Regions from separate parts of the Methylorubrum pseudosasae genome, predicted to be linked through region 1. Evidence: riboswitches for the same ligand, from Rfam matches in the RefSeq annotation. Region 1 holds a riboswitch; the other holds the start of a gene.
The links. Region 1 has a riboswitch for thiamine pyrophosphate ahead of thiO (glycine oxidase ThiO). Riboswitches for the same ligand answer to the same signal wherever they lie in the genome.
Positions count from the first base shown of each region.

Region 2: another riboswitch for thiamine pyrophosphate. It lies ahead of thiC (phosphomethylpyrimidine synthase ThiC); the one in region 1 lies ahead of thiO (glycine oxidase ThiO).

Region 1 covers NZ_JAQGDU010000002.1:940,104-947,403, reverse strand. The annotation lists gene purQ (phosphoribosylformylglycinamidine synthase subunit PurQ) at 1-611, shown strand, start outside; gene M2437_RS05300 (adenine phosphoribosyltransferase) at 736-1,281, opposite strand; gene M2437_RS05295 (inositol monophosphatase family protein) at 1,364-2,158, opposite strand; gene M2437_RS05290 (thiamine phosphate synthase) at 2,443-3,060, opposite strand; gene M2437_RS05285 (thiazole synthase) at 3,067-3,888, opposite strand; gene thiS (sulfur carrier protein ThiS) at 3,891-4,103, opposite strand; gene thiO (glycine oxidase ThiO) at 4,100-5,335, opposite strand; TPP riboswitch at 5,414-5,536, opposite strand; gene M2437_RS05270 (adenylate/guanylate cyclase domain-containing protein) at 5,660-6,934, opposite strand; gene M2437_RS05265 (hypothetical protein) at 7,231-7,300, shown strand, end outside.
Region 2 covers NZ_JAQGDU010000002.1:5,089,731-5,097,030, forward strand. The annotation lists gene M2437_RS24970 (hypothetical protein) at 1-158, opposite strand, end outside; gene flaF (flagellar biosynthesis regulator FlaF) at 336-710, shown strand; gene M2437_RS24980 (flagellar protein FlaG) at 884-1,231, opposite strand; gene thiC (phosphomethylpyrimidine synthase ThiC) at 1,448-3,340, opposite strand; TPP riboswitch at 3,415-3,519, opposite strand; gene M2437_RS24990 (hypothetical protein) at 3,778-4,041, shown strand; gene trhA (PAQR family membrane homeostasis protein TrhA) at 4,164-4,844, opposite strand; gene M2437_RS25000 (COX15/CtaA family protein) at 5,126-6,274, opposite strand; gene M2437_RS25005 (DUF2842 domain-containing protein) at 6,630-6,836, shown strand; gene M2437_RS25010 (hypothetical protein) at 6,972-7,300, shown strand, end outside.

The DNA of each region.
Region 1 (7,300 bases):
CCGGTGCGGAGGTCGTTAGCGTGTGGCACGCCGACACCCAACTGCCGGCCGGCACCGACCTCGCGGTGGTACCCGGCGGCTTCTCCTACGGCGACTATCTGCGTTGCGGCGCCATTGCTGGCCGGGCGGCGGCCATGGATGCGGTGCGCACGCACGCCGCCCGCGGCGGCCTAGTGCTCGGCATCTGCAACGGCTTCCAAATCCTGTGCGAATCGGGCTTGCTGCCCGGAGTGCTGATGCGCAACGTCAATCGCCGCTTCATCTGCCACCGGCAGTTCCTGCGGGTCGAGCGCGCCGACACGCGGTTCACCTCGGCCTATACCGAGGGTCAGGTGATCGACGTCTGCGTGGCGCATGGCGAGGGCAACTACTTCGCCGATTCGGAGACGGTCGGCCGCCTCGAAGGCGAGGGCCGCATTGCCTTCCGCTACTGCGACGCCGGCGGTGCGCTGACGGAGGATGCGAACCGCAACGGCTCGCTCAACTCCATCGCCGGGATCTATTCCGAGCAGCGCAATGTGCTCGGCATGATGCCCCACCCCGAGAACTTCGTGGATGGGCTCGTCGGCGGCACCGACGGCAAGGGCCTGTTCGACAGCCTGGCGGCCTGAGGGCCGATCGCCCGGACAGGGGACGTCGCGCGGCCGGATCGCTGCGCTGACGCTCGCGATGACGGCCAGGGAACCACCTCCCCGTCATCGCGTGGCGAACGGAAACCCCGGCGCTGTCAGGGGCTCAGTGCCCCTCGAATTCCATCAGCGTGCGCACGGTGACACCGAGATCCCGCAGGCGCTGGGCGCCGCCGATCTCCGGCAGATCGATCACGAAGCAGGCGGCCACGACCTCGGCGCCGAGCTGGCGCAGAAGGTTCACCGCCGCCGTCGCTGTGCCACCGGTGGCGATGAGGTCGTCGACGAGGATCACGCGATCCCCCGGCTTGATCGCATCGACGTGGATCTCGATCTCGTCGGTGCCGTATTCCAGCGCGTAGGCCGTCGAGACGGTCTTGTGGGGCAGCTTGCCCTTCTTGCGGATCGGCACGAAGCCCGAGGAGAGCTGGTGCGCCACGGCACCGCCGAGGATGAAGCCGCGCGCCTCGATGCCCGCGACCTGATCGATCCGCCCGCCCGCATAGGGGTGCACCAGCGAATCGACCGCCCGGCGGAACGAGCGCGGATCGCTAAGCAGGGTCGTGATGTCGCGAAAAATGATGCCCGGCTTCGGATAGTCGGGAATCGAGCGGACCGAGTCCTTCAGGGCGGAGTGGCGGCGGGCTTCCATGCGGGGTGCTCGGTTGACGGCGATGCGGGACGTTCGATGGGAACGGTGGCGAGGAGCGAGGGGCGCGAGGGAGCCCCGCCCGTTACGCGGCGGCCTTGCGCAGCAGGCCGATCAGCTCACGGTGCAGCACCTCATTACCGCAGGCCACGGAGCGGGCCGCGAGCGGCTCGGCGCCGCCATCTGCGCTGGACACGAAGCCGCCAGCCTCGCGCACGAGAATGATGCCGGCCGCGATGTCCCAGGTCTGGAGGTCGCGCTCCCAGTACAAGTCGGTCCGGCCGCAGGCGACGTAGGCGAGGTCGAGCGCCGCCGAGCCGAGGCGGCGGGTGCCGCCGGAGACCGCCATCACTGCAGCGACCTCCTTGAGCAGCCGGCCATGGCTGCCGCGGCCGAGATAGGGCGTGCCGTAGGCGACCAGCGCGTCGGCGAAATCCTGTCGGCCGGAGACGCGCAGGCGGCGGTTGTTGAGGAAGGCGCCCTTGCCGCGCTCGGCGATGAACAGCTCGTCCTTGGCCGGATCGTAGATGACGCCGGCGACGATCTGGCCGTCGCGCTCGAGCCCGACCGAGATCGCGAAATGCGGGATGCCGTGCAGGAAGTTCGTCGTCCCGTCGAGGGGATCGACGTGCCAGGTGTGGCTCCGGTCGGTGCCCTCGATGGTCCCGCTCTCCTCCATGATGAGGCCGTAGCCGGGCCGCGCCTTCATCAGCGCGTCGCGCAGGACCTCCTCCGCCTTCCGGTCGGCGGCCGAGACGAAGTTGCCGGGGCCCTTGCGGGACACCTGGAGGTTCTCGATCTCGCCGAAGTCGCGCTTGAGACCACGGGCGGCCTTGCGCACGGCATCGACCATGACGGTCATGAGGGGAGAGTTGATCATGCGGTTCGGCTCGCAGCCCTGGCCGGGCGCCTTCGTTGGAAAACAAATCTGTCAGGGCTTCTATACGCCTTACGCCGCAGCGCCAGGGGTGATCGGCGCAGGGGCGATATCCGGCAGAGTCCAGCGCTGGACCCAGAGGGGCAGGCAGAGAGCGTGAAACCGTCGCGCAGAGTTGGCGGCCGCGCCTTCCAGATTCCCGTTGGTGGTCGAGGGCCGGATCATCGGCGTCATCGGCTACTCCGGCGATCCAGACACAGCCGTCTGCCAAGCGGGCATCGGTGCCCTTAAGTGAGCGCTGCGACGAACCGGGCGGTGGCGTCGCGCGGATCGGACCCGCGCATCACACCGCCCATCACGGCGACACCCGCCGCCCCAGCCTCGCGGCAGGCGCGGGCGTTGCCCCCGTCGATCCCGCCGAGCGCGAAGACCGGAACGCCGTGGGCTGCTGCGGCGCGCAAGGCGGCGAGACCGAGGACGGGACCGTAGCCGGGCTTGCTCGCGGTCGGGAAGATCGGGCTGAGGGTGGCGTAATCGGCGCCGGCCGCCGCGGCCGCCGCGACCTCGGCAACGGAATGAGCGGAGAATCCGATCAGCGCCGCGGCGCCGAGCGCCGTCCGCGCCGCGCGGATGCCGTCGATCCCGGCAGAGCCCGGAAGGTGCACGCCCTGCGCCCCGGTTTCGGCCGCAAGATCCGCGTCGCCGCCGACGACGAGCCGTCCGCCGACCGGCTGCAGGAGGGCGATCAGGTCGCGGACCAAATCACGTCGCGCGTCGCGGTCGAGATCGCGGTCGCGCAGCCAGACGAAGCGCGCGCCGCCCGCCACCGCCGCGCCGACGGTCTCAGTCAGCGGCCGCGCCGCCCCGTGGCGGTCGGTGACGATGAGGAGCGGCGGCAGCGTCACCCGCCCTCACGAACCGACGAGGCCGAGTTGCGGGCTCGACGGCTCGGCCCGGCCGCGGCGCGGGATGCGCCCGGCCAGATGGGCGAGCCGGCCCGCCTCGACGGCGTGGCGCATGGCGCCGGCCATCCGCACCGGGTCGTCGGCTTTCGCCACGGCGGTGTTGACGAGGCAGGCCGCGGCGCCCAGCTCCATCGCGATCACCGCGTCCGAGGCGGTGCCGATACCGGCATCGACGATCACCGGCACCTTAGCCCGGCGGCAGATCAGCTCGATATTGGCCGGATTGGCGATGCCCATGCCGGAGCCGATCAGCGAGCCCATCGGCATCACCGCGGCGCAGCCGAGATCGGCCAGCCGCTCGCAGATCACGGGGTCGTCGTTGCAGTAGGGCAGCACCGTGAAGCCGTCATCGACGAGGTGGCGGCAGGCTTCGAGCAACTCGGTGACATCGGGATAGAGCGTCTCGCGGTCGCCGATCACCTCGACCTTGATCCAGGACGTCCCGAGCGCCTCGCGGGCGAGTTCGGCGGTCATGATCGCGTCGCGGGCCGTTTCACAGCCGGCGGTGTTGGGCAGGAAGCGGGCGCCCTTGAGCTTCTGGAAGGTGTCCGAGCCGTGCCCCTGGAGCGAGACCCGGCGGATCGAGGCGGTGACGACCTCCGCGCCCGAGGCGCGCACCGATTGCGCCATGATCTCCTGGCTCGGATAGCCCGCCGTGCCGATGAACAGCCGCGAGGCGAGCCGGATGCCGGCGATCTCCAGCGCGTCGTCTCCAGGGGCGTCCCCGGCGGCGTTGGCCTGGGCGAGGGTGGTGTCGTGATGGTTCATGGTCAGCCTCCCTGCATGGCGCGGACGATCTCGATGCGGTCGCCCTCGTTGAGTGACGTTTCGGCCCAGGCGCTTTTGCGCACGACGCGGCCGTTGACGGCGATGGCGATGCCCTGGGCACTCTCGATGCCCCGCTCCTCGGCCTCCGTCGCGAACAGGGCGGCGAGGTCGGTCGCCTCGCGCTCGCAGGTCTCTCCGTTGACGGTCAGCCTCATGCCACGGCCCTCCCCCCGGTTTGATGCGATGACGAGAAGCGCGCCCGTCCGAAGCCGCAGGCGAAGTCCGGCAGCGCGCCCTCGGTGAGGAGCGTCGCCACGGCGTCTGCGGTCGCGGGGGCGAGCAGGTAGCCGTTGCGGTGATGGCCGGTGGCGAGGACGAGGCCCGGTGCGGCCTCCTCGATGATCGGTGCGTCGTCGTCCGAGGTCGGGCGGAAGCCGCTCCAGACCGCGTCGATCTCCATTTCTTCGATACCGGGCAGAACCCGCCGCGCGCCCTCCAGCAAGGCGAACATGCCGCCCGCGGTGACACCGCTGGTGAAGCCGCAATCCTCCACCGTGGCGCCGACGATGAGGTGCCCGTCGCCCTTCGGCGCCATATGCACCGCGTCGGTCCAGACCATGCGGGAGAGGGTGCCGGTGCGCTTGGTCGTGCGCAGGGCTAGCGACTGTCCCTTCAGCGGCCGGACCGGCACGGACAAGTCGGGCACGTCCAAGTCGCTGGGAAGCAGGCTCGCATCGCCGCTCCAGGCGCCGGCGGCCAGGATCACCGTGTCGGCGGCGAGCGTGCGGCCAGCGGCGTGCAGGCCGGTGACGCGCCCGCCCCGGCGCTCCAGCCCCTCGACCGCGACGCCCTCGCTGATGACGACGCCAGCCGCCTCGCAGGCGCGCAGCAGCGCTTCCATCACGAGCCGCGGATCGACCTGGGCGTCGAGGGGGCAGAGGATGCCGGCGGTGACGTTGGGGCGCAGCAGCGGCTCACGCGCGCGCACCTCCGGGCCGGACAGCCATTCGGCGGCGACGCCCGAGCGGCGCTGCAGGTCGTGGCGGAAGCGCAGGCGCTCCACCTCGTCGCGGCCGATGGCGATCACGAGGGTGCCGTCGGTGCGGTAATCGATCTCGCGGCCCGAGGCGGCCTGGAGCGCGTCGCGAAAAGCCGGCCAGCGGCGCAGGGATTCGAGCGCCAGCGGCAACAGCAGATCGGAGCCCGGCTCGTGCTCGGCGGCCGGCGCCAGCATGCCGGTCGCGGCGAGGCTCGCACCGCTTCCGACGCTCCCGCGCTCCACCACGGCCACCGAGCGGCCGGCCTGCGCCAGCCGCCACGCGATCGACAGGCCGATCAGCCCCGCGCCGACCACGGCGACGTCGGCACGCTGCGGCAACTCCGCCGCGCGCGGCCGTATCGCGAGGCTGCGGCGCTGGCCGATCGGGGAGGTCAGCAGGTCTGACATCGAAAAACGTGCCTTCCACGGGTCTGCCCGCAGGAACTGGCACCATGTGCTTCGATAGAAGCGGGTCCGCTCGAACGAGCGCCCCATCAGGTCCAATCCCTACGCCGGTATGAGCCGGATCAGGTTCGAAGGATTTCCGCGCTGCCAGCGACGGCGATAGCGGTTTCTCAGCCCCTTGTCGGGGATCTCCCTGGAACAGATCGGATGTGGGCCCCGGCCGGCGCGCGGTCAATCCCTCCCGGAGCCGGGAAGCAGGCAAATCCGTCTACGCTGTAAACCGGATGGCGGAGTCGCCCGAACGCAGGGGCCGCGTTCGCGGACGATTCATTCCGCTGCGGCGGCCTCCGCGGCCCGCCTCCGGCCCGGGCGGTACACCGCCATCGGCTCGTCGAACCCGTCGAGGACATGGCTTCCCAGCGGATCGGGGTCACCCCACAGGAAGTCCACGAACGGCTTCGACATCAGGAGCGGCTCCTGAAGCGTGCGGTTGAGCCGCGCCAGCCGGCTCGCGAGGTTCACGTCGCGGCCGATCACGGTGAAGTCGAGCCGGGTGCCGGAGCCGACATTGCCGTAGGCCGCCTCCCCGTGATGCAGGGCGATGCCGGCATCGACCACCCGCTCGCCCTGGCCGAAGCGCCCGACCGCGTTCGCCTCGGCCAGGGCCGCCAACGCCGCCTCCGCCGCCGTGAGCGCACTCTTGGCCGCGCCGCCGAGATCGTCGCCCGACTCGCGGAAGATCGCGAGAAGCCCGTCGCCGAGATATTTCAGCACCTCGCCGCCCTCCCGCTCGATCGGCGGCACGAGGCAGTCGAAGAACGCGTTCAGGAGATCGACCGCGCCCTCCGGCGTCCGGTTGGCGGACAGGCGCGTGTAGTCGCGCATATCCGCGAACAGGATCGCCGAGCGGATGCGACGCACCTGCCCGCGCCGGATGTCGCCCGAAAGGATCGCGCGATGCGGCTCGTCGCCGACATAGATGCGTAGCACCGTATCGAGCTGCTTGTTGAGGATGCGCATCTCCATCACCGCGGCGAGCGCGGGCATGACGAAGCGCAGGATCGCGATGTCCTCATCGCGAAAACCGTCTTTCGCGCGGGTGGCGAAGGTGATGCCGTTCTTGTTGCCGTTGGTGAAGATCAGGGGCGCGACGAGGTAGTGCGTGTAGCCGTCGGCCTTCAGCTCGGGGATGATCGCGTAGGCATCCTCGGCGGTCTCCGCGAGGTCGAGGCTCAGCCACTCGCCGGTTTCGTGCACGGTGGAGAACGGGCTCACCTGATAGGCCTTCGCGGAAACCTCGCCGTGAGGGAACAGGCGCACCGTCGAGCCGGCGCCGCGGGTCCAGACCCGGCCGACGCCCGAATACTCGGAATGAAGCGTGTCGATGGCCGTGGAGGCCCGGTCGATCGGAACGCCGATCGCGTTGAGGCGCTCGGCGAGCCCCGCGAGCAGGTCGTCGGCCCTGGGCAACCGGGCGCCTTCCCCGAGCAGCCAGTCGCGGATGCCAACGCAGCGTTGCAGAGCCCCGAACGGGACGTCCTCGGCTTCCGATCCGTCGGCGAGCGCCGTCGGTGTTGGTTTCGGGGCGTCGGCGTCGCGCATCGCTGGAAGGTGGGTTCTCGGGTGCTCAAAGCAAGGCTTCGCGCGGGACACGGCCGGCGCTTTGAGCCCATGGTGGACGACGAACGCCCGGCACGCTCCGGCTTTAACGAACGAGCTTGGCCGCATCGTGACGCGGGATTCCGGGCATGGCGGCCAGCATGGCCGCAATTGGGACGCTGGATCAAGCGATCGAAGCAAGCCGGCAATGCGAAGCGCACGCCCCTGCGCTAAGGCGGAAGCGTGGCAGGAGGACGCCTGCCGGACCCGCCGATCGATCGGCGCCAGGACCACCCGACATGTTGAGAACCGCTTTCAGCCTCACCCTCCTGGCCACCGCGGCGCTTGCACCGAACCTCGCCCTGGCTC
Region 2 (7,300 bases), 4.1 Mb from region 1:
CAGCGGGGCGTCTCGGGGCGGGGCGCGACGACGACCGCCGCCTGAGCGGGCGGCACGAGGCCGAGCCGCACTTGGACCGCCGGGTGCCGCGCAGCGGTGATGGTGACGACGCCGGCAATGATGCAGCCAGCCATCAGTCCGAGAAAGAAATTCGTCATCTGAAACGGGTTCCGGACCCGATGCGGCACGGACTGGCCTTAGCGGCCGCCACGCCGAAGCACTCGCCCGCTTTCGGGGCGCCAATGGGGCAGATTGCTCGCATACCGGCTTTTAACAAAAACGATGCATTGATCCGCCTGCGATCGGCCGAGGGCGGCGCAGGGAGAACACCAACAATGCAGTACGCGGCCAATGCCTATGCGAAGGCTTCGCGCGTGGCGCTCTCCCCTCGAGAAGCCGAGGCGGCCGTTCTGCTGAAGGCCGCCGGCCGTCTCCAGTCCCTCGGTTCACAGGTCGAGGCGGGGCCGGCTCTCAACGACGCGCTGACGTTCAACCAGCGCGTCTGGACGATCCTGGCCTCCGCCGCGACCGAGCCGAGCAGCCCGCTCCCCGTCGAGGTCCGCACCAGCATGGCGCAGCTCTCGGCCTACGTGTTCCATACGATCCTGGACACGATGATCGAGCCGACGGCGCAGAAGATCGAGTCGCTGGTCTCGCTCAACAACCACATCGCCGCGGGGCTTCAGGGTGACGCCGGGCCGGGCGCGTAAACGCCGGCTGACCGCACGCCGAATCGAATCAGAGCCGCCGAATCGAGTCACCTTCGGCGGCGTGCTGTCCGGGCGTCATCCGCCGTAGGATGTCGCGGCGCGCGGGTGCCCGCACCTCCGAGCGTTCTGTCGCGTCGGAGGGCGTCGGACGGGCGATGTCGCTGGGCGGTTGGTCAGGCCGATTTGGCGACGCGCTCGCCGAGAAACGGCGCGGCTTCCCGTGCGTAGGCCCGTGCCTTGAGGATCACTTCGTCGGGGATCTGCATCACCACGTCGCCGGTCTGCGGATCGGTGACCCGGAAAACGAGGCTCTGGCTCTCCGCATCGCGGATATAGGCCCGCCGATCCGGCTCGGACGGTTTCGCTTCCGTGCTCTCGGGGCTCACCGCGACGGTGACCGCGGGGTCGAGCACGCGCGAGGCAGGAGCCTCGTCGCGAACGGTTTCCCCAACCGGCCGGATGGGGGTGATGGGTGCGGTTGAGACGGGCGGCGTCGAGGCCGCGGCCCTGATCGGGTCCATGGCTGCATTCCTTCGGTTTCGGCGCGAGGCCGGACCTCAGGAGATTGCGCGCGTCGCTACTGGAGTCTTAAGGCCCGCCGGTTGTCCCCCGGGAACGGCCGCCAGCCTCACTGATCCGTAAAGATACCCTGAAGAGTTTTCGCGAATTCGCGTCACCCGATCGGTTCTGCGAGGATGGCCGCCCGCCGGACGGCCATCCCGCATTTCACGCGCGGCTTACTCCGCCGCGTCGACGTAGAGCTTGCCGCCCTCTTCCAGGAACTCCTGCGACTTGGCCGCCATGCCGGCTTGGCGCTCGGCGTCGCTCATCGGCTGGGCTTGGCCGATGACGATGCCGGCCTCTTCCATGGCGAGCACGTCGGCGCGCAGATCCTGCGTGATCTTCATCGAGCAGAATTTCGGGCCGCACATCGAGCAGAAATGGGCGACCTTGTGCGCGTCCTTCGGCAGGGTCTCGTCGTGGTAGGCGCGCGCCGTGTCGGGATCCAGCGAGAGGTTGAACTGATCCTCCCAGCGGAAGTCGAACCGGGCGCGGCTGAGTGCGTCGTCGCGGAGCTGCGCTGCGGGGTGGCCCTTGGCGAGGTCGGCGGCGTGCGCGGCGATCTTGTAGGTGATGACGCCGGTCTTCACGTCGTCGCGGTTCGGCAGGCCGAGATGCTCCTTCGGCGTGACGTAGCAGAGCATCGCCGTGCCGAACCAGCCGATCATCGCGGCGCCGATGCCCGAGGTGATGTGGTCGTAGCCCGGCGCGATGTCGGTGGTCAGCGGGCCGAGGGTGTAGAACGGCGCCTCGCCGCATTCCCGCAGCTGCTTCTCCATGTTGACCTTGATCTTGTGCATCGGCACGTGGCCGGGGCCCTCGATCATGGTCTGGCATCCCTTGTCCCAGGCGATCTTGGTGAGTTCGCCCAGGGTCTCCAGTTCGGCGAACTGAGCCGCGTCGTTGGCATCCGCGATCGAGCCGGGGCGCAGGCCGTCGCCGAGCGAGAACGAGACGTCGTAGGCCCGCATGATGTCGCAGATCTCGTCGAACCGCTCGTAGAGGAACGATTCGCGGTGACCGGCGAGGCACCAGCGCGCCATGATCGAGCCGCCGCGCGACACGATGCCGGTGGTGCGCCTCGCGGTCAGCGGCACATGGGCCAGCCGCACGCCGGCATGGATCGTGAAGTAGTCGATGCCCTGCTCGGCCTGCTCGATGAGCGTGTCCTTGAACACCTCCCAATCGAGCTTCAGCGGGTCGCCCCCGACCTTTTCCAGCGCTTGATAGATCGGCACGGTGCCGATCGGGACGGGCGAGTTGCGCACGATCCACGAGCGGATGTTGTGGATGTTGCGGCCCGTCGAGAGGTCCATGACCGTGTCCGCGCCCCAGCGGATCGACCAGACCAGTTTTTCGACTTCCTCAGCTGCGGAAGACGTCACCGCCGAGTTGCCGATATTGGCGTTGATTTTCACCAAAAAATTGCGGCCGATCGCCATCGGCTCGAGTTCGAGGTGGTTGATGTTGGCCGGGATGATCGCGCGGCCGCGGGCCACCTCATCGCGGACGAATTCGGGCGTGATGAAGGGCGGCACCGCCGCGCCGAAGCTGTCGCCGTCGGCGAGCGCGGCTTCCGCCCGCTCCAGCATCTGCGCGCGACAGGCGTTCTCGCGATGCGCCACGTAGATCATCTCTTCGGTGATGATCCCGGCGCGGGCGAACTCGTACTGCGTCACCAGCTGCCCCGGCTCCGCCCGGCGGATCGTCCGCTCGGCCGGGCACGGCGCCACGAGCTTGTCGGCAGCCGCGAAGCCGTTGTCCTCCGGCTTCACCTCGCGCGGCTTCACGGCGGCGTAGCCGCGCCCGACGATCCACGGCTCGCGGACCGGGGCCAGACCCTTCTCGAGGTCGATGGCCGCATCGGTCTCGGTGTAGGGGCCCGACGGGTCGTAGACCCGCACCGGCTCCTCCTTCGGGTCGGAGAGGGCGATCTCCCGGTAGGGCACGCGGATGTCGGGGCGGCCGGGCGCCTCCGCATAGACCTTGCGCGAGCCCTGCACGGGGCCGGTGGTCACGCTGGCGGGATTGCTGTTGGGAAGATCTTTGGGACGGACGGGTGCGTTCATCGCTGTCGCTCCTGAAAGGGGAGGCGACCCGTGGTCCCGACGATGGTGCGGCTGACCGATGCTGCCTGTGAGCAGCGGCCACTGGTTCCCGTCCCTCCGCCGGTACGAGCCGGATCAGGTTCAAGGGTCAGGGCGCATGCCCACTCTCAGCCCCATACGGGGCCCCCCTCGGAACGATTCCAACCTCTGCTTCGACGCGATCCTTGTCAATCCATCGCCGGAACGGGTCGATTCGGAGGAAAGATTTTTCCGTTTCGGAAGACGCCCGCTGTCACGGCGGAAAAGCTTGACCGTTTGCCGGGGATTCGAGACACGGTTTCGACGAAAAACTCACCAATTGAGCCAGGAAGCCCCCTTTGGCGACCCCGCACTGCGGCTTGGGTGTGGATGACGCCCGGTCGGCGGGTGGCCATGCGCCCGCCTTTTCGCGACACACGATGGCGATGAGCACGGTCATCCCTTTCCGCCGCCCCCCTGCCCCCGCCACGCCGGCCCGCGCCGGCTGCGACGTGGCGGCTGTTGCGGGCGACCTCCTGGACGTGCTCGATCAGCTCGAGGGGCTGGTGGCGCGGGCCGCCGTCATGGACCGGCCGCGGATCGAGGTGGAGCGCAGCGTGCAGCACCTGCTCGATGCGATCAGCGCCGTTGAGCGCGCCTCCGACACCCTGGGCGAGGGCAGCAGCATCTCCGAGCCGGCCTGAGGATCAGGCGCCTCCGGCGTCCGGCCCGGTCTCCCACGTTTTTCTATTCCCGGATCACGCGCGGCATCGTCCTGGCGCGTGTCGGCGGCTTCGCGGCCCGATGATGGGACAGGCGAGAACGCTCACGCCCCGACGTGCAGCACGCTCGCCATGATCGTCCCGTAATGGCAGGCGGTCGCGGCTAGCACGAAGGCGTGCCAGATCGCGTTCTGGAACGGCAGGCTGCGCCAGACGTGGAAGACCACGCCGCCCGAGTAGAGCAGGCCGCCGATGGCGAGGAGCCACAGGGCGGACGGGGTGAGCCCCGAAATCACCGACTCGTAGGCGAGGACGCCGCTCCAACCGAGCATCAGGTAGAGCACGATCGAGACACGGTCCCAGCGGCCGGGCATCAGGATCTTGATGGCGATGCCGGTGAGCGCGACCGTCCAGATCAGGGCGAGCAGCGTCCAGGCGACGGGGCCGGAGCCGACCAGCGCCACGACCGGCGTGTAGGTGCCGGCGATCATCAGATAGATGAAGGCATGGTCGAAACGGCGCAGGATCCACTTGCGCGGGCTCACCGGCCACATGTTGTAGGCAGCGGATGCGCCGAGCATCGCCAGCAACGCGGTGGCGTAGACCAGCAGAGAGGCCCGTTCGATCCACCCGAGATGGTTGAGGGCCGCCGTCACGACCAAGCAGATCGCGCCGAGAAACCCGAGGGCGATGCCTGCGATATGGACTACACCGTCCGCCCGCAATTCACTGGGCGTGTAGTTCCATGTCAGCGCAAGCGGGCGTCCGTCCTCGGCCAGAAACATCCTCTGCTCCTGTGTTGGCGAGGTATTTAATTCTATAGAGCGCCGAGTCGTTCCATCGCCGGACTACCGAGGGCACGGTCTTCCACCGAAATTGTTGCGGCGACGACTGGAACCCACCTTTTGCGCCTCGGGGTAAGCCGATTTCTATGCTGCGGCGCAGTCGGCCAAGGTTCCCTTGAGCCTTCCCCCCGAGCATCGAAGCCCATCGCGACGGTTTCATGAACCTGCCTCGGCCGCGAGGCAGGTTTCGCGCCAAACCGGCCGACGGGCGCAGAGCCGGCTCAGGCGCCGCGGCCGGCGAGCGCCTCCAGCCCGATCGGCACCTCCGCCCCCGTGGGTGCGGCGGCGGCGGGCACACCGCGGGCGAGACGAGCATGGACGGTCGCCATGATCAGCACCGCCATGGCGAAGACCTGATGCGCGAGCCCGGCCCAGAGCGGCACATGCAGCAGGAGGGTCGCGATGCCGAGACCCATCTGTGCCGTTGCCAGCGCCGCCACGCCCATCGCCCGGCCCGCCGCGGCGCTGCCGGACGCCGTCCGGGCGGCCTGGATCGCGTGGGCGATGGCCACCACCACGACGAGATAGGCGAAGAGGCGGTGGTTGAACTGCACCAAGGCGAGGTTGTCGATAAAGTTCTCGATGAAGGGCACCTTGTCGAACAGTACCCGGGCCGGCGGCACGAGAACGCCATCCATGTCCGGCCAGGTGTTGTAGAGGAGGCCCGCCTTCGAACCGGCCACGAGCCCGCCGAGCCAGATCTGAACCAGCACCAGGGCCGGCAACAGGCAGGCGACGACCCGTACCGGTTCGGGCGCCGGAGCGAGCGCCCGAGGGCGGGTGCCGGCGGCGAGCCAGACGAGGCCGGCGAGGATCAGGCTCGCGGTGGTGAGGTGGAGGGCGAGCTTGAGCGGCGCCACCGCCGTCATGCCGGGCTGGAGGCCCGAGGCCACCATGATCCAGCCGATCGCGCCCTGAAGCCCGCCGAGCAGGCCGAGGCCGAGGAGGCCGGTGAGGAGACGGCGCCCGAGCATGCCGCGGGCCCAGAACCACGCAAACGGCAGGAAGAACACGAGGCCGACGATCCGCCCGAGCAGGCGATGCCCCCATTCCCACCAGTAGAGCGTCTTGAAGCCGTCGAGCCCGATGCCCTGGTTGAGGATACGGTACTGCGGCGTGTCGCGGTACTTCTCGAACTCCACCGCCCAGTCGGCGGCGTCGAGCGGCGGGACCACGCCGGTCACGGGCCGCCACTCGGTGATCGAGAGGCCGGAGCCGGTGAGCCGCGTCGCGCCGCCGACAGCGACCATCGCCACGACGAGCACGGCGAGCAGATAGAGCCACGCGCGCACCGCGCCGTGCCCGGGGCGGTAGGAGGCCGCCGGGACGGCGTCGAAGCGGTCGAGGGTCGGATGGGTCGACAGTCTCATGGTCTCGCGCGTCAGGTCCGGCAGCCGGGAATGTTCGGGGTGGCTTACGGGAAGCGGGACCCTGCGCGCAACGCGGCCTATGGCGCAGGCAGGGGAATCGCACGAGGCGATCCCCCTTCTTCATGCCGGCCTCCGCGGAACGCCTCGGCCCCTTGGGCTTTCGCTCCGCTCGACGCCTTGGCTGAGCCAAGGCCCGCTCCGCGCGACGCTCTTCGCGTCGCGAAGCCGCAATCCGCGGCTTCGCGCAATTGCCCCATGACGCAGGGTTGCCGCGTTGCAGGGCGCGAGCAGGACCGGTACGACCCGTTCCGGCGTCCGCCGGGCGCTCACCCACGAACGCGAGAGATCCAGGCCCATGCGCCGCCGCACGCGCACCCTGCTCGGAACCTTCGGTATCCTGGCCTTCGTGATCGTCTACGCGCCGCTTGCCATGGCGCTTGCCGACAGCCGCATCTCGGAAACCCATCCGGCGGTGCAGACGGTGATCTATTCGATCCTCGGCATCGCCTGGATCTTCCCGCTGATGCCGCTGATCCGCTGGATGGACCGGCCGGACAATTAGCGCATCGTTCCGAACGGTGGCCGCCGGCTTTCGGACACGGTTGAACGCCAGCGGCCCCTTTTTTCGCCGCACTCCCTGGCGAGAAGGCGGGACGTCCTACGCTCAAGGTTCGTCTCCGAAGGTCGCCCGTCGCCCATGCGCCCCTCCTCGCGCCGTCCCGCGCTTTCGTTCCGTCCGCACCTCCTCGCCGCCTCGCTGATGCTCGCCGTGCCGATGGCCGCCGAAACCGCGGCCGCGCAGGGCACGCCGCGCTCGATGGCGGAATGCGAGCGGCTGAAGAACGACCTCGCCTACAACCAGTGCCTCGCCATGTTCGGCCCGCCCGCCCGGAACGTCGCGAGCGGCGGCTATGTCAGCGGAAACGACGCCTCCAGCACCTCCTCGGTCGCCTCGACCGCGACGATCCCCGGCATCCCCTCGATCGAGGAGCCCGATATCGAGCCGGCACGGCGCCGGGGGCGGCG